Regions from separate parts of the Virgibacillus sediminis genome, predicted to be linked through region 1. Evidence: riboswitches for the same ligand, from Rfam matches in the RefSeq annotation. Region 1 holds a riboswitch; each other region holds the start of a gene.
The links. A riboswitch is a leader RNA that binds a small molecule or an ion and turns the genes downstream of it on or off. The one in region 1 is predicted to bind S-adenosylmethionine.

Region 1 (7,324 bases):
TTAAAAACGACTCACACCTTTATTGGTTTGTTGAGTCGTTTTTTATTGCGGGAGGATGAGGTAATAAAGCCCCTATTTCTAGCTTGGAGGAATATTAATGACCTGCCCGGCATAGATAACGTCTGGATTGGTAATCTGCGGGTTGATCTGCAGGATTTCTTCGACGGTAGTGCCGAACCATAGGGCAATTTGGAATAAACTGCTTCCCGGCCGGACGATATAAGGTGTAACAGTTGGCCTCGGTTCACACTGTGCTCCCAGGGATGCCCATGTTTCTTCATCCGCCACCCCTGTCACCTCCAATTCTCTTATGGAAGACTGCCATGTAAGCAGTGCCTGTTGCGTCCTTGGACCGTAGATGCCATCAATGGGCCCGGTGTATAGGCCAACAAAGGCCAGCAGATACTGCAGCCTTCTGACGGGGGCACCCCGGTCACCCTGTTTCAGCACAGGGCATAATTCCGATGCTCCATTGTCTGGTATAAAGATGACTTGCCCAGGGTAGATGAGGTCGGGGTTCTGAATTTGAGGATTTAAGGAGAGAAGGATATCGGCCGTCGTATGAAAATTTCGGGCAATACTGGACAAAGAGTCACCCGGCTGTACGATATAATTCATCAATTCCACCTCATTTCCATTGTTAACATACCCTATTCGGATATCGGGGGCAATGTGCCTATCCACCGGCAATCCATTCTGATAAATATTGAATTGGAGAAATGGAACCGTGTCGGCCATAACAAATGGCAAAAACCATGTTTGTGCTGGCGGATACTATTTCCACACTGCCAAGAGAGGCACTTCTTTGAAAGGGGGCCTTTTTCTTTTTTTGCTCTCCGCCTGAGGAATTCATAATAATTCCCTCAGTAACTCATACTAAGGGAAAATTCAGGAGGAGTGTGGATAATGGGTGAACAATCTATGTTCAAGGCAGGACAGAAAGCGCCGAATAATGGCATTTATGTAGAAAACGGTGAAACAGGCAGCAACGTAAATGACCCGCGGCAGGTGGAAATGGAAGCTGGGCAGGAATTTCCGCAGAACACCAACCAGGACCGTGTTTGGATCAAGAAGCGCGATCTTCATAAGCCGGGTGTCCAGGGGAGAAGTAATAACTGAGCTTCCTGCTAGTTGAAGAGGCTGCTCCAGTGGGGGGCGGCTTTTTGTTTAATAAACACCCTGAGGTTAAGAATGGCTAGTGAGGTATGGCACAGGCAGCGTTGCGAGCTTCCGTTTTGAGAGATATGTATGGGAATCCTGCGCGGAACATAGATAAACCCCATATGGTGTTGGGCACAAGGATGGACAAAACTAAAAGTATTTAATTCAAAAGGCGAACGATGCACTGAATCAGCGGAGCATATTTCCGCAGCGGCAATTTACCCCCATATATTGAAGTTAGATTAAACAATCTTGTCCCAACCTCGTGCCTTTAACCGTTATGGGAACGATGTGATAAATCATGCTGTTTATAGACATGATGAGGATAACATAGCAAAAGGAGAGTTTGGCGGATGGATCCTTTATTTGTGACGCAGGAGGAAGTTTTTAGCTTTTATACGAAAGATGGAGAAAAACTGGAACGGAAAACGGAGGTGCGGTTTGATCCTCTCACAGGAGAATCTTCCCGGCTGGTTGTTGATCCGGGGATGAAGCAGCTGGAAAAGGTATACCACCGTAATCAAATGAAGGAGAGCAGGGAGAATTGTCCACTATGCCCAGAAAATCTGGAGAAACTGACACCGGTATTCCAGAAAGTAATCAATCCGGAAGGCCGGATCAGGCAGGGATCGGCCGTCGTATATCCAAATATGTTTCCCTACGGCAAGCATAATGGGGTGGTTGTGGTTTCTGAGGAACATTATCTTCCGCTGAAGGAGTTTACTGTGGAAATGATCCAGGATGCATTCCAGGCAGCACAGCAATATATCCAGCAGGTACTCCGGGCGGAACAGGACGTAATGTATGTCTCTGTTAATTGGAACCACCTGCCGCAAGCGGATGGCAGCACTCTACACCCACAGTTGCATGGGGTTGTTTCAGAATCGGCCACCAATTATCAGAGTCTCTTTGACCGGAAATCACGTGCCTTTCAAGAAAATCACAGACGCGAGTATCTCTCTTGGCTGTATGAGCATGAAAAAGGCGGCGAGCGCTGGGTTGGGGAAAAAGGCAGCGTAGCATGGATCCATGCGTTTGCTCCAAAGGGGCATTATGATGTTCAAGCGATCTTCAAAGGTGTCACAGATATCAAGGATATTAAGCAGCAGGATTGGAATGACTTCGCCCATGGACTGAAGGCAGTGTTCCATACGCTTGAACAGGAGGGTCTGGACGGTTTCAATCTATCCCTCACCTTTTCCAATGAAGGCTCACCTGCCCATGCCAGAATTATTCCGGTAGGGCATAGCACTACTGGCATCCATGCCTTCCAGACACTTCATCAAGAGCCGATCGTCTATAAAAACCCGGAAGAAGCTGCTCGGAAGGTCAAGAAATATTTCTAATTATACCGTAAAGGAAGTAAGAGAGAGTTGGCACTACTATCGGGAAGCATCTCCCCCACATATATATGGTGAAACGAGCCATATGAGGAGGGTTCTGGAAATACTATAAGTGCCGCGAAACCGCCATTTCGGCAGAGAATAACCACTTCCTGTAAAATTCCGAAAATATGTTGACATTTTTGTCGAATGGCTATAGTATTAAGTCTATGAAAATTACATACAGCTTATCAAGAGTGACTGAGGGAACAGGCCTGAAGACGTCACAGCAACCTTCCGAAACGGAAAGGTGCTACCTCCTGCAGAATGAGCGAATCCATTCTGAAAGATAAGGGTTTGAAAACAGATATTCAGCCTCTCTTTCGCATATGGAAGAGAGGCTTTTGTTTAGGTGAATGGGGGGGAGCAGCATGATTGAACTTCGCAACGTAGAGAAAGTGTACAAGGTCAAGAAAAAGCTGGTAACTGGCGTAGACCAAGTGAATCTGCACATCGATAGCGGGGAAATCTATGGAATTGTCGGATACAGCGGTGCTGGGAAGAGCACACTGCTGCGTTGCATGAATATTCTGGAGCGGCCGACAGCAGGCGAGGTGCTGATTGATGATGTTGATCTTCTGAAGCTTCCGGCCAAAGAACTGCGCAAGGCCAGACAGTCGATCGGAATGATCTTTCAAGGATTCCATCTCGTGTCTTCCAAAACAGTGGCCGAGAATGTAGCGTTCGCTCTGAAAGCGGCCGGACTCGGAAAGGCGGAACAGCAAAAGCGGGTGGAAGAACTGCTGGAACTTGTGGGGCTTGCTGATAAGGCAGATAATTATCCGTCCCAGCTCAGCGGCGGACAGAAGCAGCGGGTCAGTATTGCAAGGGCACTGGCCAATAATCCGAAAGTACTACTATGCGACGAGGCAACCTCGGCATTGGATCCCAGTACGACCAAGTCTATCTTGCGCCTGCTTAAGAAAATCAACGAGGAACTTGGCATCACGATTGTTATCATTACGCATGAGATGGAAGTCGTGAAGGAAATCTGCCACCGATGTGCAGTCATGCAGAATGGAAAAGTCGTGGAAGAGGGAGAAGTGTTCGACATCTTTTCCAATCCGAAAGAGGAACTTACTAAAGATTTCATCCAGACCGTCCTGCAATTCACTTTGCCGGAGAAGCTGTTGGAAGACTGCAAGGGAACCTTGGTGAAACTGCAGTTCCGCGGGGATCTGGCGAAAGAAGCAGTCGTCTCCGACATGTTGCAGGCCTACCCGGTCAGCGGCAATATCCTTCACGGAAAAGTAGAGTATATAAGGGACATGCCTCTTGGCGTGTTCATCATGGAATTGACCGGTGAAAAGGAGCAGGTGGAAGAAGCGATTGCGTATTTGGAAGAGCGGGTTCAACAAGTGGAGGTGATCCGATATGGATAGACTGATAGAACTCCTGCCGGAACTGAATCAAGCATTCTTTGAAACCTTATATATGGTGGGAATTTCCCTTGGGATAGCTATCTTTGTCGGGCTTCCGCTTGGGATCCTCTTATACGTAACCGATCGGGGGCTTTTCCTGGAGAACCGGTTCGTTAAAGTTGCAGCGGGCATCGTCACCAATCTGGTGCGGTCGATACCATTTATCATTCTGCTTGTCTTCCTGCTGCCTGTCACCGATGCCCTGCTTGGAACGACCATTGGGCCGACAGCGGCTGCCGTGCCATTATCTGTTGCCGCCATCCCGTTCTTTGCCCGGATTGTCGAGACCTCGGCAAGGGAGATAGATCAGGGAGTAATAGAGGCTGCCGTATCTGTAGGTGCGTCACCATGGATGATCATCAAGGATGTCATTCTCCCGGAAGCAAAGCCGGGGATTATCAGCGGTGTGACGATCACGACCATCAGCCTGATCGGCTTCTCTGCCATGGCGGGGACGGTAGGTGGAGGCGGTATCGGCGATCTGGCCATCCGCTACGGCTATTACCGCTATGATGACCTCATCATGTATACCACCGTTATTATACTGATCGTGCTAGTCCAAGTTATTCAATATGCCGGGGACTTCATTGCCAGGGTAGTTAATAAGCGATAGAAAACATATATCCATAGAGGAGGAAATTTGATGAAAAAGAGTGTAGGAATCATTTTTACATTGATTGCATTAATAGTTTTGGCTGCATGCGGAGGAGAGGAAAGTGCTTCTGGTGCCGATGAGGGCAAGAAAGAGACGATCCGCTTCGGAGCCACTTCCGGACCATACAGTGATATGGTCAATAAAGCATTGAAGCCGTTGCTGGAGGAAAAAGGATACACGGTGGAAAACACGGAATTCAGCGACTATATCCAGCCGAACAATGCTTTGCATAACGGCGACATTGATGCCAACCTGTTCCAGCATAAATTGTATTATGAGTCATTTGCCGAGGAAAACGGCATGGACCTGTCCGAAGTGAAAATTGTACCGACTGCACCAATGGGGCTGTATTCCAATACGTATGACTCCATTGAAGATATTGAAGAAGGAAGCAATATCACTATTGCCAATGATCCAACCAATCTGGCGCGCACACTGATCATGCTCGAGGATGAAGGACTCATTACATTGGATGAAGAGGTAGACCAGCTGCGTGCTAGCCTGGCTGACATCAAAGAAAACCCGAAAAACCTGCAGTTCAAGGAAATTGAAGCAGGCCAACTGCCACGGACTGCTGACAGTGAAGACCTGGCAACTGTTCCAGGGAACTTTGCACTTGCTGCCGGCATGGATCTGCTTGACGCTCTGGCACTTGAAGATATGCCTGATGACTATCGGAACCGTGTCGTAGTGAACACCGAGGACCTCGATAGTGAGTGGGCTCAGGATATTAAAGAAGTTATCGAATCACCGGAATTTGAAGCAATCATTGATGAAGAGTTCCAAGGTTTCGGCAAACCGCAATGGATGACGGAATAAGTGTAAAAGGCTGTGCTGCCCTGTCGGGCGCACAGCCTTTTTACATGGTGAAATCTAAAATATCACCCGAACAGGCCAAGCTTTCCAATGCGTTCCGCAGCTTCGGCGAGCCGTTCTTCGCTGTCCAATAGTCCTACTCGCACGTATCCTTCTCCTTGCTCGCCAAATCCATTGCCTGCTGCAACGGCTACATGGGCTTTTTCCAGGAGGAGGTCTGAGAACTGCTGGGAAGTGTAACCTTCAGGGACAGCGAGCCAGCAGAAAAAGGTGCCTTTTGGAGCGCCCAAATTCCAGCCGATGGACTTAAGTTTTTCAATAAAAACATTTCTTCTGTTTTCATAGGTTTCCACGAGCTGTTCAACTGCCCGCTGGTCGCTGGACAGCGCCTTTTCCGCGGCCTGCTGGATAGCACTGAACAGGCTGACATACAAATGATCTTGAATCAGGTTGAGACTCTCAATCACTGAAGGGTTGCCTACAGCGAAAGCCACACGCCAGCCTGCCATGTTGTAGGTCTTGGACAAGGTATACATCTCGACGCCGACATCTTTGGCTCCCTTAAACTGGAGAAAACTGAGCGGCTTTTTGCCGTCGAATCCAATCGCACCATAGGCAAAATCATGGACCACACAAATGTTGTGCTGCCCAGCCACGTCAATGGTTTCCTGGAAAAATTCCTCTGTTGCAGTGCCTGCGGTTGGATTGTTCGGGTAGTTTAAAAACATCAACTTTGCCTTATCCAAGTTTTCTGCGGAGATTTCGCTGTAATCCGGCAGAAAATCATTCTCGGCTTTCAGTGGCATGAACGCAGGTTCTGCATCTGCCAGGGCAATTCCGGACATATAATCCGGGTAGCCGGGGTCGGGGAGAAGGGCAGTATCTCCGGAATTCAGCAGGCATTGGCTGATTTCCACTAGTCCTGTCTTCGCTCCTGCCAAAATCGCCACTTCCTGTTCCGGATCTATCTCCACCCCATACTCCCGTTTATAAAAATCGGCAATCGCCTGTTTGAGGAACGGCTGTCCTCGAAATGGGGAGTACTTGTGATATTCCGGGATGCCGGCCGATTGTTTCAGATCTTCCACTATATGCTCAGGTGTAGGAAGATCTGGATTTCCCTGCCCGAGGTTGATGACATCATGTCCTTGATCCTTCAGCCTCTGAACCTTTTGAACCAAACTGGCAAAGAACTGTTCAGGCAGCCGTTTCAATGCCTCTGATTGCTCAAATTGCTGCATGCTTTCACTCTCCTAAACTATGTACATGAATATTTTCTTCTTGGCTGGATTGCCATCGCCGTACGGTCAGTGGCAATCCAGCCGTGCCCCAGAGATGTTTCAGTCATACATCTCCGGCACACGGCTGTCGAACACAGGTACATCCTTCCTGATTTTCTCTACGGCGGAAAAGTCAAGGACGGCTGTTACGGTTTCTGTAAGGCTATCACTTCCAACAGCGAGTTCCTTGCCCCATGGGTCAATAATCATCGAATTTCCGGCAAAGTCCGTACCCTTATGAGAACCGACCACATTACTGGACACTACAAAGAATTGATTCTCAATAGCCCGGGCTAATTGGAGGTATTTCCAATGATCAGTCCTGGCTGACGGCCATTCCGCTACAATGTGGAGAACTTGGGCATCCATCAGTGCCAGCTTCCGTGCAAGTTCCGGGAACCGGAGGTCGTAGCAGATAATCAGGCCCATCTTGATTCCGTCCAGCTCAAACGTACTCGCTTTTTCCCGGCCGCCTGCCAGAAATTCCGGTTCATCCAGCATGGGAACCAGATGGATTTTATCGTATTGATAGACCCGCTCGCCTTTGCGATTGAAAACAAGGCTGGTATTATAAAACCCGCCCTCTTTTTTGTTGCCGATCGAGCCCCC
Region 2 (7,324 bases), on a different contig from region 1:
AAAATCATGTTTCCGGGACCAACTGGAACGAATACAGTGGAGAGCGCATTAAAGATTGCAAGGAAGGTAACAGGCCGTGATACAGTAATTAGTTTCACCAACGCTTTCCATGGTATGACAATTGGGTCACTTTCCGTAACTGGAAACTCCTTTAAACGTCATGGGGCTGGTGTGCCGTTGCACCATTCCGTTTCCATGCCTTTCGACGATTATGTGGATGGCCAGAATTCCATTGCATATCTAGAGCGTTTCTTGGAGGACAGTGGAAGTGGTGTTGCTCTTCCAGCAGCAATTATTCTGGAAACTGTACAGGGCGAAGGCGGAATCAATGCGGCCAGTATGGAATGGCTGAAGGAAATTGAGAATATCTGCCGCCGTTGGGACATCCTCCTAATTGTCGATGATGTCCAAGCAGGAAATGGACGTACCGGCACATACTTCAGCTTTGAACCGGCTGGAATTAAACCGGATGTTGTCTGCCTGTCCAAATCCATCGGTGGTGTAGGTTTGCCAATGGCTATCACACTGATCAAGCCTGAATATGACCAGTGGGGACCAGGTGAGCATAACGGTACATTCCGTGGAAACAACCTGGCATTCATTACAGCAACTGAAGCGCTGAAACGCTGGGAAACAAATGACTTTTCAAAAGAAATCCAAGAGAAAGCCCAGTTCCTGAGTGATTCTATAAAAGAAATCATCAATAAGTATCCAGAATTAAATGGAGAAGCTCGCGGACGTGGACTGATGCAGGGTATTGCCATAGAAAAAGAAGATCTCGCAAATGAAATATGTGCAGAGGCATTTAATCGCGGTTTGATTGTGGAAACATCCGGACCTAGCGATGAAGTGGTGAAATTCCTTCCTCCGTTGATTATTGATAAGGAAGGTCTTGCAAAAGGGCTGAAAATTCTGGAAGAAAGCATCAAGGCAGCAATTTCTAAATAATTTTTGTGATATATTTTTATTAATATATATAGAAACAAACAAAACAGACTTTATAAATGGGAAAGGGGAATTCGATATGATCGTAAAATCCTTGGAAGATATTATTGGAACAGAAGACGAAACATCTGATGGCAATTGGACCAGCCGTCGTTTTATCCTGAATAAAGACGGTGTTGGTTTCAGTATGAATGATACTGTTATTGCAGCTGGTACAGAAAACTACTTCTGGTATAAAAACCATATTGAAGCAGTATACGTAATTGAAGGGGAAGGACAGATTGAAGAAGTGGAAAATGGCGGTAAAATGCATGATTTGAAGCCGGGTACACTTTACCTTCTGAATGACCATGATAAACATAAAGTTCATGCAAAAACTCAATTGCGTATGGTTTGTGTCTTCAATCCGCCATTAGTCGGAACTGAAACACATAACGAAGAGGGATATTACCCACTATTGACTGAATAGTTTTGGGGGAAGGATAGGACTTTAATTTAGTCCTATCCTTTTTTGATTGCGTAAGAAATTATAAAAATCACGAAGCCTTCTCCCATTGGTAAGCGGGTCCGGAACTAGCTTCAGAGCCAAACGTCTATAAGTATTAAAATCATTTTTTCTGAAAAGTGTATTGACTTAATGAATATGACGGTATAAAATGACTAACAACAACCACTTAAACAATTTCAAAAATTCTTATCGAGAGAGGTGGAGGGAGAGGCCCTTTGAAATCTCGGCAGCAGATGGGGGAACCAAACTGTGCCAATTCCAGCAGAGAGAAGTTGAATCTGCAAGATAAGAAGAGAATCAGCAATATATCAGATTATCCTCTTCTTATTCTGGTAAGGAGAGGATTTTTAGTTTTTGAGTGTAGAAGAATCCATATGGAGGGTTGATGAGTGAATAGTGAAGTAATTACTTATAATGATTTCAGTGGAGATCCCTTTAAGGATTGGCAGCCGCAGGATGAAACGAAAGGTGCCTCTGAAGTGCTGCAATGGGCATATGATACCTATGGAGACGGTGTAACCTACGCATGCAGCTTTGGAGCCGAGGGGATGGTTTTGATCGACCTGATTTCCAAGGTGAAAAACGATGCAGAAATTGTTTTCCTTGATACGGACCTCCATTTTCAGGAGACATACGACCTCATTGAAGAAGTGAAAGCGAAGTATCCAACATTGCGTATTCATATGAAGAAGCCTGACTTAACTTTGGAGGAGCAATCAGCAGAGCACGGCTCCGCATTATGGAAACGCCAGCCGGACCAATGCTGCTTCATTCGCAAAATCAAGCCTCTCGAAGATGCATTAAGCGGTGTCCCGGCATGGATTTCCGGTCTGCGCAGAGAGCAATCACCCAGCCGCAGCAAAACGGACTTTGTGAACAAGGATGATCGTTTTAAATCTATCAAGGTCTGCCCGCTCATTCATTGGACCTGGGATGATGTTTGGGAGTATATCCGGAGTAACGAACTTCCATATAATGAATTGCATGATAACGGCTATCCGAGCATTGGATGCATACCATGTACTTCACGTGTTTCCGATTCAGAAGATTCCCGTGCAGGAAGATGGGCTGGGTTCAATAAAACGGAATGTGGACTGCACACGACAGGAAAATAGCATTTAAAAACTTTTTTATTTTAATTTAAAACCCAGTATATTGCTAGTAATACCATACTTTATGATCAGGTGGGAATTTTGTATTTCCCGTCATACCAACTAAAAGGTGGTTCTTGATCATCAAGCATAGAATGGATGCATCATATCTTAAACCCGAGTAATTCGGTTTGTATACCATGCATATTAATATGTTAGTACAGGAGCTGATTGCTTATGTAAAAAGACAACTGGCAATTGATAAGCAATTAGCATAAAAAAATATATGTTTTTCGTGGGGTGAGTATCTTTGCAATTACAGGTAAGCAATAGTCCTTTTAGTAAAGAGCAGTCAGAAGACCTTAACCGAATTCTTCCAACCTTAACAGAGACACAAAGGATTTGGTTAAGCGGATACCTGGCAGTTCCAAAACAGGCAGATGCAGGTGTGGCGGCGACATTGGAAAGCCCGCCGGTATCACAGCCGTCGACTCAGCAAGCAGCACAGGTGGAACAAAGAGAAGTTACCATTTTATATGGATCGGAAACAGGCAATGCCCAGTCTCTCGCTAAGGATTTGGAAGAAAAAGTGAAGAAACAGGACAGGAAGGTAAAGGTTGCTGCACTGGATGATTTCAAACCCAAGGATTTAAAGAAAGTGCAAGATCTTTTGATTGTGACAGCTACACATGGGGAAGGGGACCCGCCGGATAATGCGATTTCCTTCCATGAGTTTCTGCACAGCAGGAAAGCTCCTAAGCTGAAAGACGTCCGGTTTTCCGTGCTTTCCCTTGGAGATGAGTCCTATGAATTCTTCTGTCAGACAGGAAAAGAATTTGATAAACGCCTGGAAGAATTAGGCGGAGAACGTTTATATGACCGTGTAGACTGTGATGTCGATTTCGATGAACCGGCTTCAGAGTGGATAGACGGTGTAATTGGCGAACTGGAGAAAGATAATGCAGATGCAGGTTCAGGAACAGCTTCTGCCGGCCAGTCAGACCAGGATCCGAGTTTGACGGCAGGACAGCCGATCTACTCTAGAACAAATCCGTTCAATGCTGAAGTATTGGAAAATATTAATTTGAATGCAGAAGGCTCGAACAAGGAAACCCACCATCTCGAATTGTCCCTTGAAGGGTCGAACCTGGAATACGAGCCGGGTGACAGTGTCGGGATTTTCCCAAAAAACGATCCTGCTTTAGTAGAGGAATTGATTCGGGAACTGGACTGGGATGCTGAAGAAAGTGTACCAATAAACAAACAGGGGGAAGTAAGGTCTCTCCGAGAAGCACTCCTATCCAATTTTGAAATTACCAGGATAACCAAACCGTTATTGAAAAAAGCGGCTGAGCTTTTTAATAACGACGATTTAAAAGAATTTTTGGCCTCGGAAAAAGATGAGGATCAAAAAGCCTATATGGATGGCAGGGATTTACTTGATCTGGTAAAGGACTATCCGCCGAAAGGAATCCAGCCGGCTGACTTGATTGGCATATTACGCAAAATGCCCGCACGTCTGTATTCCATATGCAGCAGTTATCAAGCAAATCCTGATGAAGTCCACTTGGCAATCGGAAGAGTCAGCTATCATTCGAATGGGCGTGAACGCATCGGTGTCTGTTCCGGTCAATGTGCAGAGCGTGTAGAGCCGGGAGAAACCCTGCCAATCTATATTCAAAAGAATGAGAACTTCAAGTTTCCGACAGATGGAGACACCCCAGTGATCATGGTGGGACCTGGTACGGGCGTAGCACCGTTCCGGTCTTACTTGGAAGAGTTGGAGGAACTCGAAGTGGAAGGGAAAACGTGGCTGTTTTACGGCGACCAGCATTTCACCACCGACTTCCTTTACCAAGTAGAATGGCAGAATTGGCTGAAGAATGGTGTGCTGACCAAAATGGATGTCGCATTTTCCCGTGATACGGAAGAAAAGGTCTATGTCCAGCATCGGATGCTTGAAAGTAGTGCTGAACTCTATCAATGGATTCAGGAAGGCGCCAATGTGTATGTTTGTGGCGACGAGAAGAAAATGGCGCAGGACGTACATGATACACTGCTTGAGATTTTCCAGAAAGAAGGAAACATGAGTGCCGAACAGGCGAACGATCTGCTTAAGGAAATGCGTCAGCAGAAGCGCTACCAGCGTGATGTATATTAAGGCAGGAACCAAGTGAAAGGAGCTTTAATCATGGCAGACAACAGATTTCCAGTACAGGATGGACCACCGAGTGAAATGGAAGATATAAAAGAGAACAGCAACTATTTAAGGGGTACAATCGAAGAAGAACTGGAGAACCGCATTACCGGTGCCATTCCCGATTCCGATACGAAACTGCTGAAGTTCCATGGCAGCTACCAGCAGGATAATAGGGATGAGCGGAATGAACGAAGAAGAAAAAAACTGGAGCCGTCCTATCAATTCATGATTCGCGTCCGGGCACCAGGCGGTGTAGCAACACCTGACCAATGGCTTGCTATGGATGAGATTGCGCGGAACTACGCGGATCAGACATTGAAGTTGACCACCAGGCAGGCTTTCCAGATGCATGGTGTCCTAAAGCGCAACTTAAAACAAACGATGCAGGATATAAATGCTTCGTTAATGGATACCCTGGCTGCTTGCGGGGATGTGAACCGGAACGTCATGTGTAATCCGAATCCATACCAATCGGAAGTACATGCAGAAGTTTATGAATGGTCGAAGAAGTTGAGTGATCATTTATCACCGCGCACAAATGCCTACCATGAGATCTGGCTGGATGGCGAAAAGGTAGAAGATAGTCGAAGAGCTGAAGAGGAAGTAGAGCCGATGTACGGCCGTTATTATCTTCCAAGAAAATTTAAAATCGGGATTGCTGTCCCTCCTTCCAACGATATTGATGTCTTTTCCCAAGATTTAGGCTTCATTGCCATTTTGGAAGATGGAAAGTTGAAGGGCTTCAATGTAGCCGTTGGAGGCGGAATGGGCAGCACGCACGGGGACACCAATACATATCCCCAAGTTGCACGGGTCATTGGCTACTGTCCAGCAGATAAAATCGTCGAAGTGGCAGAGACAGTCATTACAATCCAGCGTGATTATGGCAATCGGTCTAACCGGAAGAATGCCCGTTTCAAATATACCATTGATGCAAGAGGTCTAGATTGGATCAAGACGGAACTGAATGAAAGGCTCGGCTGGGAACTGGCAGAGGAGAAACCATATCAATTTGATCATAATGGAGACCGTTATGGCTGGGTGAAAGGTCAGGACAACTGGCATTTGACTCTGTTTATCGAAAACGGACGTTTGAAAGATACCGACGAACATCAGATGATGACCGGTGTCAGGGAAATAGCGAAAATCCATACAGGAGATTTCCGGCTCACGCCGAACCAGAACTTGGTTATTGCCAATGTAACGGACGAGAACAAAAAGCAGGTGGAAGAACTTGCATCCCAATATGGGCTTACAGAGGGCAAGCATCACTCTGCTTTACGGAGGAATTCCATGGCCTGTGTGGCACTTCCAACTTGCGGACTTGCGATGGCCGAGGCAGAAAGATACCTTCCATCCTTGATTGATAAAGTGGAAGATATTCTGGCAGAAGCGGGATTAAGCGAAGAAGAAATAGTGATTCGGATGTCCGGCTGCCCGAATGGCTGTGCACGGCCGGCATTGGCTGAGATAGCTTTTATCGGGAAGGCGCCTGGCAAATACAATATGTACCTTGGCGGTGGCTTTACTGGCAATCGATTGAATAAATTATACCGTGAAAATATTGATGAAGCAGAAATTTTGAGCATCTTGCGGCCGCTTCTTTTGGAGTATGCGGAGGAACGACAGGAAAATGAACATTTTGGTGATTATGTTATCCGCAGAGGATATATAGAAGAGGTGCAATCAGGACTGGACTTTCATGCAACAAATGGAGTAAAGAACTGATAAAGCGGGAGCGACAGAAGGGAAGTGACAGAATGGGAAAAGTTTACTTAGTAGGTGCCGGGCCTGGGGACCCAGACCTGATCACTGTTAAAGGATTGAAGGCAATCCAGCAGGCAGACGTTATTTTATATGACCGTCTAATTAATGAAGAATTACTGCAACATGCTTCCCCGTATGCGGAATTGGTTTTCTGCGGGAAACGGCCGGACCAGCATTCTCTCACACAGGATCAAATTAATGCATTGTTATGTGATTATGCAGAGCAAGGAAACGTGGTGACAAGGCTGAAAGGGGGAGACCCATTCATATTCGGCAGAGGTGGAGAAGAAGCAGAAGTATTAAGCCGGCATGGGATTTCCTATGAAATTGTACCCGGTATCACTTCCGGTTCTGCCGCTCCCGCATATGCTGGTATTCCACTGACACATAGGGATTACAGTTCATCTGTCGCCTTCGTATCTGGAGTAAGCAAGCAGGATGGCTCAGCGGAGAACTATTGGGAGCATCTTGCAAAAGGTCCTGACACCCTATGCATCTACATGGGTGTGAGAAAGCTGCCGGATATTTGTGACAAACTGATCCGCTATGGGCGGGATCCGCAAACTCCGATTGCTTTGGTACATTGGGGGACTACAAAGGGCCAGCAGACAGTAACCGGAACATTGATCGATATCCAAGAGAAATCCCATCTTATCCAAAATCCTTCCATGATTGTCATTGGGGAAGTAGTTCGGCTGAGGGACCAGCTTAAATGGTTTGAAGAAACACCGCCACAAGAATTATTTCCGCAAGAGGCAATTGTTGGCTAGGGGGTGGCACGGATGCAGGGAATTCTATATGTCAGTCATGGGA
Region 3 (7,324 bases), on a different contig from region 1:
GGCTCATCAACACCTGGACGAAACCACAATCCTTCTCCGCGGCCACGGTATTTAAAATTAACTGCCTCCAGCCACTCCTCTTCTGCCGGAGAGGCCTTCGGAAGAGCAAGTTTCCCATTATGAAAGGTGTAGTTGACATTTGCTGTATCTAAACACTCTAATAAAAATTCGATATTCAACTCTGTCTCTTTGCCGCAGTCAAACATATTCTCCTTCACTTCTGCCAGTAACCATCCGTGACGCACCAATAATTGATTCCACTTTTTCATGTAACCATCTCCCCTTCGAATTTGTACCCTTATTATCTCAAAAGCCTGTGACACTCCTGTCACAGGCGCAATGGACGTTCAGTGCAAGGAGAGAAACCTTAAAGCTACAAGCCCCGCCCCATTTATATTAAGTAAAGCCTCGATTGGTATGGAAACTTATTTACTGACTCTTTAGAATAATCCATTGACAACAATTTACGCTTTAAGTAAACTTATTGTTAACCAATATTAATTGTTGGTTGACAATAAGTTGAGGAGGGGAAATATGGATTATCATGAAGAGTTAATAGAGAAAAGCAAGAAATATTTGTGGTTGCCGTTTACTCAGATGAAGGATTACGACAAAGATCCGCTTATCATTGAAAGTGGAGAAGGCATCAAGGTGAGGGACACAGAGGGAAAAGAATATTATGATGGCTTCTCCTCTGTCTGGCTGAATGTCCATGGGCATAGAAAAAAAGAGCTGGATGATGCTATTAAAAAGCAGCTCGACAAAATCTCCCATTCTACGTTACTCGGGATGAGTAATGTACCTGCAACGGAACTCGCGGAAAAGCTAGTACATATTGCACCTAAAGGGCTTGACCGTGTTTTCTACTCTGACAGCGGGGCAGAAGCTGTTGAAATTGCTCTGAAAATGGCTTTCCACTACTGGAAAAACAAGGGTGTCAAGGAGAAAAACAAGTTTGTGACAATGACTAACGGTTATCATGGGGACACCGTCGGCGCTGTTAGTGTCGGCGCGGTGGAGATTTATCATAAAGTCTATCAACCACTGCTATTTGATAGTTTCAAAGTTCCGTACCCAAATGTTTATCACCATTCTAGCCGGGACCCGGAAATTTGCCGTGATGAGTGTTTGGATATGCTTGAAAACATCCTTGCAGAACATCATCAAAATATATGCGCCGTGACAGCGGAATCTATGATGCAGGGTGCCGGGGGGATGAACCTCATGCCAGAAGGATATTTATCTGGTGTCGAGAGGTTATGCAAAAAATACAATGTCTTCCTCATCCTTGATGAAGTAGCCACCGGATTTGGCCGGACAGGTGAGATGTTCGCATGTGAACATGAAGGAGTAACACCGGATATTTTAACTGCAGCAAAGGGAATAACAGGTGGCTACCTACCTATTGCAGTTACTCTAGCATCCGAGGAGATTTACCAAGCATTTTATGATGACTATGTCAAATTAAAAACATTATTTCACGGCCATTCTTATACAGGGAATCAGCTGGGATGTGCAGTCGCCCTTGCGAATCTAGATTTATTTGAAAAGGAATATATCATTGATAGTGTCCGGCAAAAGTCCAAAATAATCAAAGAAGAATTATATGGCCTTCTCGAATTAAAACATGTCGGAGACGTCAGGCAATTAGGCTTTATGGCCGGCGTGGAACTTGTAGCGGATAAAGAAACACGGGAAAATTTCCCGTTTGAAGAACGTACAGCCTACCATGTCACATTAAAAATGCGCGAACTTGGGTTGCTGTCTCGTCCGGTTGGGGACACACTTGTCTTTATGCCGCCATTGTCCAGCACAGAAGCAGATATTCGGGCAATGGTAGCCATTATGAAATCAGCTATCCAAAGCGTAACGGAGGGTAATAAGACATATGCTGACAAAACCAACTAGCTCACCATTCCAAGACAGGCACCGTAAACAAGGAGGCTTGTTCATCACTGGAACAGACACTGGAATTGGGAAGACTTTCGTCACAGCTGGAATAGCCGCTTCGTTAAAAAAGCAAGGTGTGGACATCGGTGTATTTAAGCCTATGTTAAGCGGAGATGATCGAAATAACCCAGAGAGTGATGCTGGTATTTTAAAAATAATGGCTGAAGACAGCACTCCTATCGAGCAAATTACCCCTTTCCAATTTAAGGAGCCTCTCTCGCCTTATGAAGCAGCAAAACAGGAAGGAAGAATTATCACAATGGATGATATTGTGTCTGAGTGGAACAAAGTTCGGGTCAACCATGACTTTTTCCTTGTGGAAGGTGCCGGCGGACTTGCCGTTCCATTAGGAGAAAATTACCTTGTCGGAGATCTCGCGAAAGTAATTGGATTTCCACTGGTTATTGTGGCAAGGCCAAACCTTGGTACAGTCAATCACACATTACTAACCATTTCTTATGCAAAAAAACTGGGGTTAGAAATCGCCGGCATTATCATCAACGGAATAAACAGAACAACAGAGGATCCCAGTGTCCAAACCAATGCTGGAACTCTCAGCGAATTTACGGATATCCCTGTACTAGGGGAAATTCCATGGGTTCAAATGCCCGATAAGGAAGCTATTTGTAAAGTGATTGAAGATAATATTACATTCCAGCCATTTTAAAGGTCGGTCCTATACTAAACTATAAAATATACTAGGCGGATTCCATGTGTTCATTAAAAGGAGTGAATGTTTTTGAAATCAAAATCAAGATATCGAACCATTGATTTAACGATGATCAGTATGTTTGTGGCTTTAACTGCAGTCGGGGCAAATATCACCTCTTTCGCCCCATTCCTGCAAATAGGCGGTGTACCAATCACGTTGCAGACATTTTTTGCTATTCTGGCAGGCGCCATTCTTGGCAGCCGGCTCGGAGCCATCGCCATGACTGTCTATGTGCTTTTGGGCTTGGCTGGTTTGCCGATTTTCGCCGGTTTCAAAGGTGGACTAGCCGCTGTCATGAGTCCTACATTCGGCTTTATCCTTTCTTTCATTCTAGTAGCTTACGCAACCGGAAAATGGATTGAATGGATGAAGAGCACAAGAATTGCAACATATGTTACTGCCGCATTTATCGGACTGATTTTCAACTATGTTCTTGGAACAGGGCATATGTATCTTGCATTGAACTTTTTAGCTGGAGACCCAGAGGGTATCACTTATTTGCATACTTGGATTATCATGGCCGCTTATTTGCCTGTGGATGCGCTAACCATTTTAGCAGCTGGACTCGTGGCACCGAAAATTCATCATGCATACAAGAGGAAGGATACACCGATTGCTGCATAAAAGAAAGGACACCCCCTCCTCCTAAGCTCTAAAACTATTCTCGCTAACATGTTAATAGAAATATATAAGTAGTAGCACCACAAAGACGTGGTGCTTTTGTTCTTTTTTTACCATAATAAATATATCTAACAGTATTCTCATTTCTTTAAATAAAGGATATCCGTACAGTCCTAAATTTCACTAAATAGGCTGAAATTTTCTATTCTTGAGTTTTTCCAACAACAATTCATGACGCACCAATACCACTTTTTCATGTAACCATCTCCCCTTCGAATTTGTACCCTTATTATCTCAAAAGCCTGTGACACTCTTGTCACAGGCGCAACCAGCTGTACAGTAATGGTGAGGAACCTTAAGGCTGAAGGGGGAACTTCCGCCATAAAAAAAGCCTATGGATCATTAATCCATAAGCATTTCAGATGTCACATCACGATTATGTTTGAAAATGCGGTATTCTTGTAGACAGTTCCAGCGATAGCCGCCGTCAATACTTTCAATGAGATCAAGGGCCGGATCCAATTCACTCAGCTTTAATCTCAGCCTTCTGATATCCTGCCTCAGCATTGCTTCCGGGCTATTGGAGGGCCTCTGCCTCCTTTGGATGATGACTTCAGATTGCACTCCACCCGGATGCTGCATCAAATACTCCAATAACGGTGTGAGGATCTTTGTGATCCGAACTTCTCTTCCATATAAGGAAATGAATGTATCATTCATACTTTGTTGATTGAGGATAAAGCAATGTTCATTTCTAAATGGGTCTGACAGCTCCTCATATTCTTCTTCACTAAGATTCCTCATCTCTGTCCCATTAATGGCCATTTGATAAGGATAATGTTCGGATGAGCCTCTGCCTGCTTTTACTTCCTTAAGTAGATCCTTTATGTCCTGGAACAAATCTAAATCTTCCACAGGAATTTTCTCCACTTTTTCAATGCCTTCATTCAAGATGATTTGAGTCGCTTTCAGTATGTAGTGGTGAGCTTTGAGCTGCTGCAGTTTGTTCAAGCGGTTCGACTCTTTTCTGGCATACGTGGAAAGAGCTTGTTGAAAAGCGTCAATTGAATTTGTCCATGACTCTTTGTAAAAATAGAGAAACCCGAGGCGATAATAAGCCCGCGAATGATCAGGATCAAGCCGTACAACCTGTTTCAATGGAGGTATCGCTTTTTCGTAGGACTGTTGCTTCAGCTTGAAATCTTCACCCTGATTCAATAACAGATTGGCAAGTGTCTCCTTGTAACGGATCTCCTGTCTATTTACAATAGATAGCCTTTGGAAAATCCAGACCCCTTCATTGAACCAAGCTATGCTTCCTTCATCCTCACGATTCCACCATGCATCCTCTTTCTCTAACAATTCCTCTTCAGTCAACTCAGACCCTCTCGGCATAGTGCCCCTCCCCATTCCCCTTGTTGCTTTAGTTAACTTAACAGTTATATAGAACCAAACTTTTAATTAAGTTTCATTATACCAAAACAACCAAAAAATTCTGTAACCTATTTCACGCTTATTAAAATTTGATTCGGGGTAACTTTCCTTTTTCCATATATTTCTAAACAGGGCCATAGCCGCCCTTGCCATTTCACTCCCCTATGGTAAAATATAACTAATTCAATAAGGTTATCAAGAGTGAACGAGAGTAATGGCTCAATGACTTCGCAGCAACCTGCCCTACGGGTAAGGTGCTCCTACCAGCAAAGCTTGCTTTGAATGATAACGAACGGTGCTTCAGCCCTTTGTCAGCATTCACTTGCAGCAAAGGGCTTTTTCATTGGTCTTGAAACCTATTGATAAATAAATAGGAGGAATGAAATGAAGGCAACAGGATTTATCCGTGGCTATATGGCCAAAAATCTGGATGAGGAAAAATTTTTACACCATGTAGTTGGGGTGATTGAGCAGCAGCTTCAAGAGTGGGATGAAACCTATAAAGTTGATATATTTAAAAGTGAAGACTATACCGTTTCTGTACAACAGAAGACACATATTTCAGAAATAACCATTTCACCTTCTCAGTTAACATCGCTTCAGTTACAATCGCCATTCTCCTTAGACCGATATATTTGGACAAAACTTAAAGAACACGGGGTGACATTCAAAGATGAAAACGGATACGGCAATTATTTAGATTTTGTGTTTAGGTGAGTAGAGGAAATACTCCTACTACCCATGCCGGTGCCTTCTCCCTCTTCGTAGTAAGGGTACTATTGGTTCATCGATAGGTACCTCTACATCTGTATTATCTAAATACACCGCCAGAGAAGCAGCAGGATTTAAAAACCCAAAAGTTTATAATAAAGTCTGATAAAAATGAAAGTAACCAATTGAAAATGCTAATTGTATTAAAGAAAAGAAATACCTTGTAAACAGTGGAAAAGCAAAGGACGGTCTGTTGGTTTAATACCGACGAGACACGGAAACCTCATTTCGGCTGCAAGTAAAGATAATAGCAAATCTCTGCTGATTAGAAAATATAGTAGAATTTTAAGAAGAAGATAAGGAGGGATGACGATGGTAAATTCTACATTATATAAAAAAGACTATCATATTGACTTACGTGACGTTGATTTTAAAAAGAAATTAAGGATAAGCACATTATTCAGCTACTTTCAAGAAATTGCCAGTCTTTCTGCTGCAAGTCTTGGCGTCGGTATAGATGATCTAGAAAAAGACTATGGTGTCGCCTGGATTCTCATGCGGATAAAAGTAGAAGTTGCCCGAATACCGGAACTCAATGAAGATATTACGATTGAAACATGGGCACATGAACCTGGTAAATTAGAGTTCAAAAGAGATTTCTTCGTTCGTGACCAGCAAGGAACCCCTATTATCCGAGCAGTCTCTGCTTGGGTGCTAATGGACTTAGTGGAGAGAAAACTAAAAAGGTCTTCACATATCCCATTTGAATATCCATCAGGCAGAGAAGAAACTGCAATCGATTATGAACTAAAAAAGCTGAAGCGTGTAGAATCAATGAAAACTGTATACCAAAAAGTGATTGGCTACAGTGATATTGATTTTAACGGCCATTTGAACAACTCAAGGTATGTAGATTTTATACTGGATTGTTTACCTATTATCGATCATCAAACCCACGAAATCGCAGCCATTGAGGTAAACTTTAATCATGAGGCTCTACCAGGGGAAACTATAAAGTTAAAAAAGGGTATTTCTAATAAGCATACAAATATAATTACTACGGAGGGGATCAATGAGAATACCCAAAAGACAGTTTTTAGAGCTCAGTTAGAAATCAGAAAATTAGATAAGAATAGTGACTAAGCTACTCTCTCTATTAGATACTCACATTTAAGGGTGGTGTTATTCACACCACCCTTAGGTTACGCTCTTGTTTATGCAAGAAACCTTCATTACATTTAAATTATAATAAACCTTGTTAGATTGCTTCCTCCGTATCTGACAGTACTTCATTTGTCGCTTGTTTATCTTCTCTTAAGCCAACTAGTAAAAAGTAAAGGACTATACCAATACCCATCCCCCACGCGGCCCCAAGTGTTGCTGTCAGCATCCCGATGATAAGTACCAAACCACGTGAAATGTTACTTGAAACCATTCCCATCGATACATATGCACAAGCAAAGCCTGTTAAAAGAAGCGTGACGGATAAACCAACCGGAAACAACGGTGTGATTATACCGATGACAGGCAAAAATAGACCAAGTGGAATTGCTAAAATATAAAAGTTCATCGGCCCACTATAAATAGAATCCATAACCCGTCTCCCCTTTTTATACCGCTCAATCAAGAATATCTGTACCCCAGTCCAAATTGGTCCATGAATCCAAAGAAGTGGGCCTCCGGTGAGAAGTTGGGCGATATTCCTAAGAGAAAGTATATAATGGCTCCTAGTTGGATTAATGTCTATTCTCTCATCGCTTCTTGCTTTATCTGCGTCCTTTAAAAGAGTGTTAGCAACAATTAAATCACTAAAGGCTAGGATGTAGATCATAATCCCTATAGGAAGCACAGAAAGGATAACATCCCAGCTTGGGAAGCCGACAGCCCATATGGACA

Region 2: it holds a riboswitch for S-adenosylmethionine, as region 1 does, so the genes downstream of both, ACFODW_RS03135 (phosphoadenylyl-sulfate reductase) here and ACFODW_RS15575 (methionine ABC transporter ATP-binding protein) in region 1, are expected to answer to the same signal.
Region 3: it holds a riboswitch for S-adenosylmethionine, as region 1 does, so the genes downstream of both, ACFODW_RS06475 (hypothetical protein) here and ACFODW_RS15575 (methionine ABC transporter ATP-binding protein) in region 1, are expected to answer to the same signal.

What each region holds. Positions count from the first base shown of each region.
Region 1 is NZ_JBHRRZ010000038.1:140,903-148,226, reverse strand. It holds gene ACFODW_RS15590 (LysM peptidoglycan-binding domain-containing protein) at 79-618, opposite strand; gene ACFODW_RS15585 (YjzC family protein) at 907-1,119, shown strand; gene ACFODW_RS15580 (hypothetical protein) at 1,515-2,507, shown strand; SAM riboswitch class I at 2,729-2,839, shown strand; gene ACFODW_RS15575 (methionine ABC transporter ATP-binding protein) at 2,915-3,925, shown strand; gene ACFODW_RS15570 (methionine ABC transporter permease) at 3,918-4,577, shown strand; gene ACFODW_RS15565 (MetQ/NlpA family ABC transporter substrate-binding protein) at 4,608-5,438, shown strand; gene ACFODW_RS15560 (pyridoxal phosphate-dependent aminotransferase) at 5,501-6,676, opposite strand; gene ACFODW_RS15555 (carbon-nitrogen family hydrolase) at 6,776-7,324, opposite strand, start outside.
Region 2 is NZ_JBHRRZ010000005.1:5,305-12,628, forward strand. It holds gene ectB (diaminobutyrate--2-oxoglutarate transaminase) at 1-948, shown strand, start outside; gene ACFODW_RS03130 (ectoine synthase) at 1,025-1,414, shown strand; SAM riboswitch class I at 1,637-1,745, shown strand; gene ACFODW_RS03135 (phosphoadenylyl-sulfate reductase) at 1,843-2,568, shown strand; gene ACFODW_RS03140 (assimilatory sulfite reductase (NADPH) flavoprotein subunit) at 2,855-4,705, shown strand; gene cysI (assimilatory sulfite reductase (NADPH) hemoprotein subunit) at 4,736-6,472, shown strand; gene cobA (uroporphyrinogen-III C-methyltransferase) at 6,505-7,281, shown strand; gene ACFODW_RS03155 (sirohydrochlorin chelatase) at 7,294-7,324, shown strand, end outside.
Region 3 is NZ_JBHRRZ010000012.1:33,777-41,100, forward strand. It holds gene ACFODW_RS06450 (M20/M25/M40 family metallo-hydrolase) at 1-269, opposite strand, end outside; gene bioA (adenosylmethionine--8-amino-7-oxononanoate transaminase) at 535-1,908, shown strand; gene bioD (dethiobiotin synthase) at 1,889-2,617, shown strand; gene ACFODW_RS06465 (biotin transporter BioY) at 2,690-3,286, shown strand; gene ACFODW_RS06470 (hypothetical protein) at 3,686-4,678, opposite strand; SAM riboswitch class I at 4,907-5,009, shown strand; gene ACFODW_RS06475 (hypothetical protein) at 5,102-5,434, shown strand; gene ACFODW_RS06480 (acyl-[acyl-carrier-protein] thioesterase) at 5,801-6,571, shown strand; gene ACFODW_RS06485 (hypothetical protein) at 6,687-7,324, opposite strand, start outside.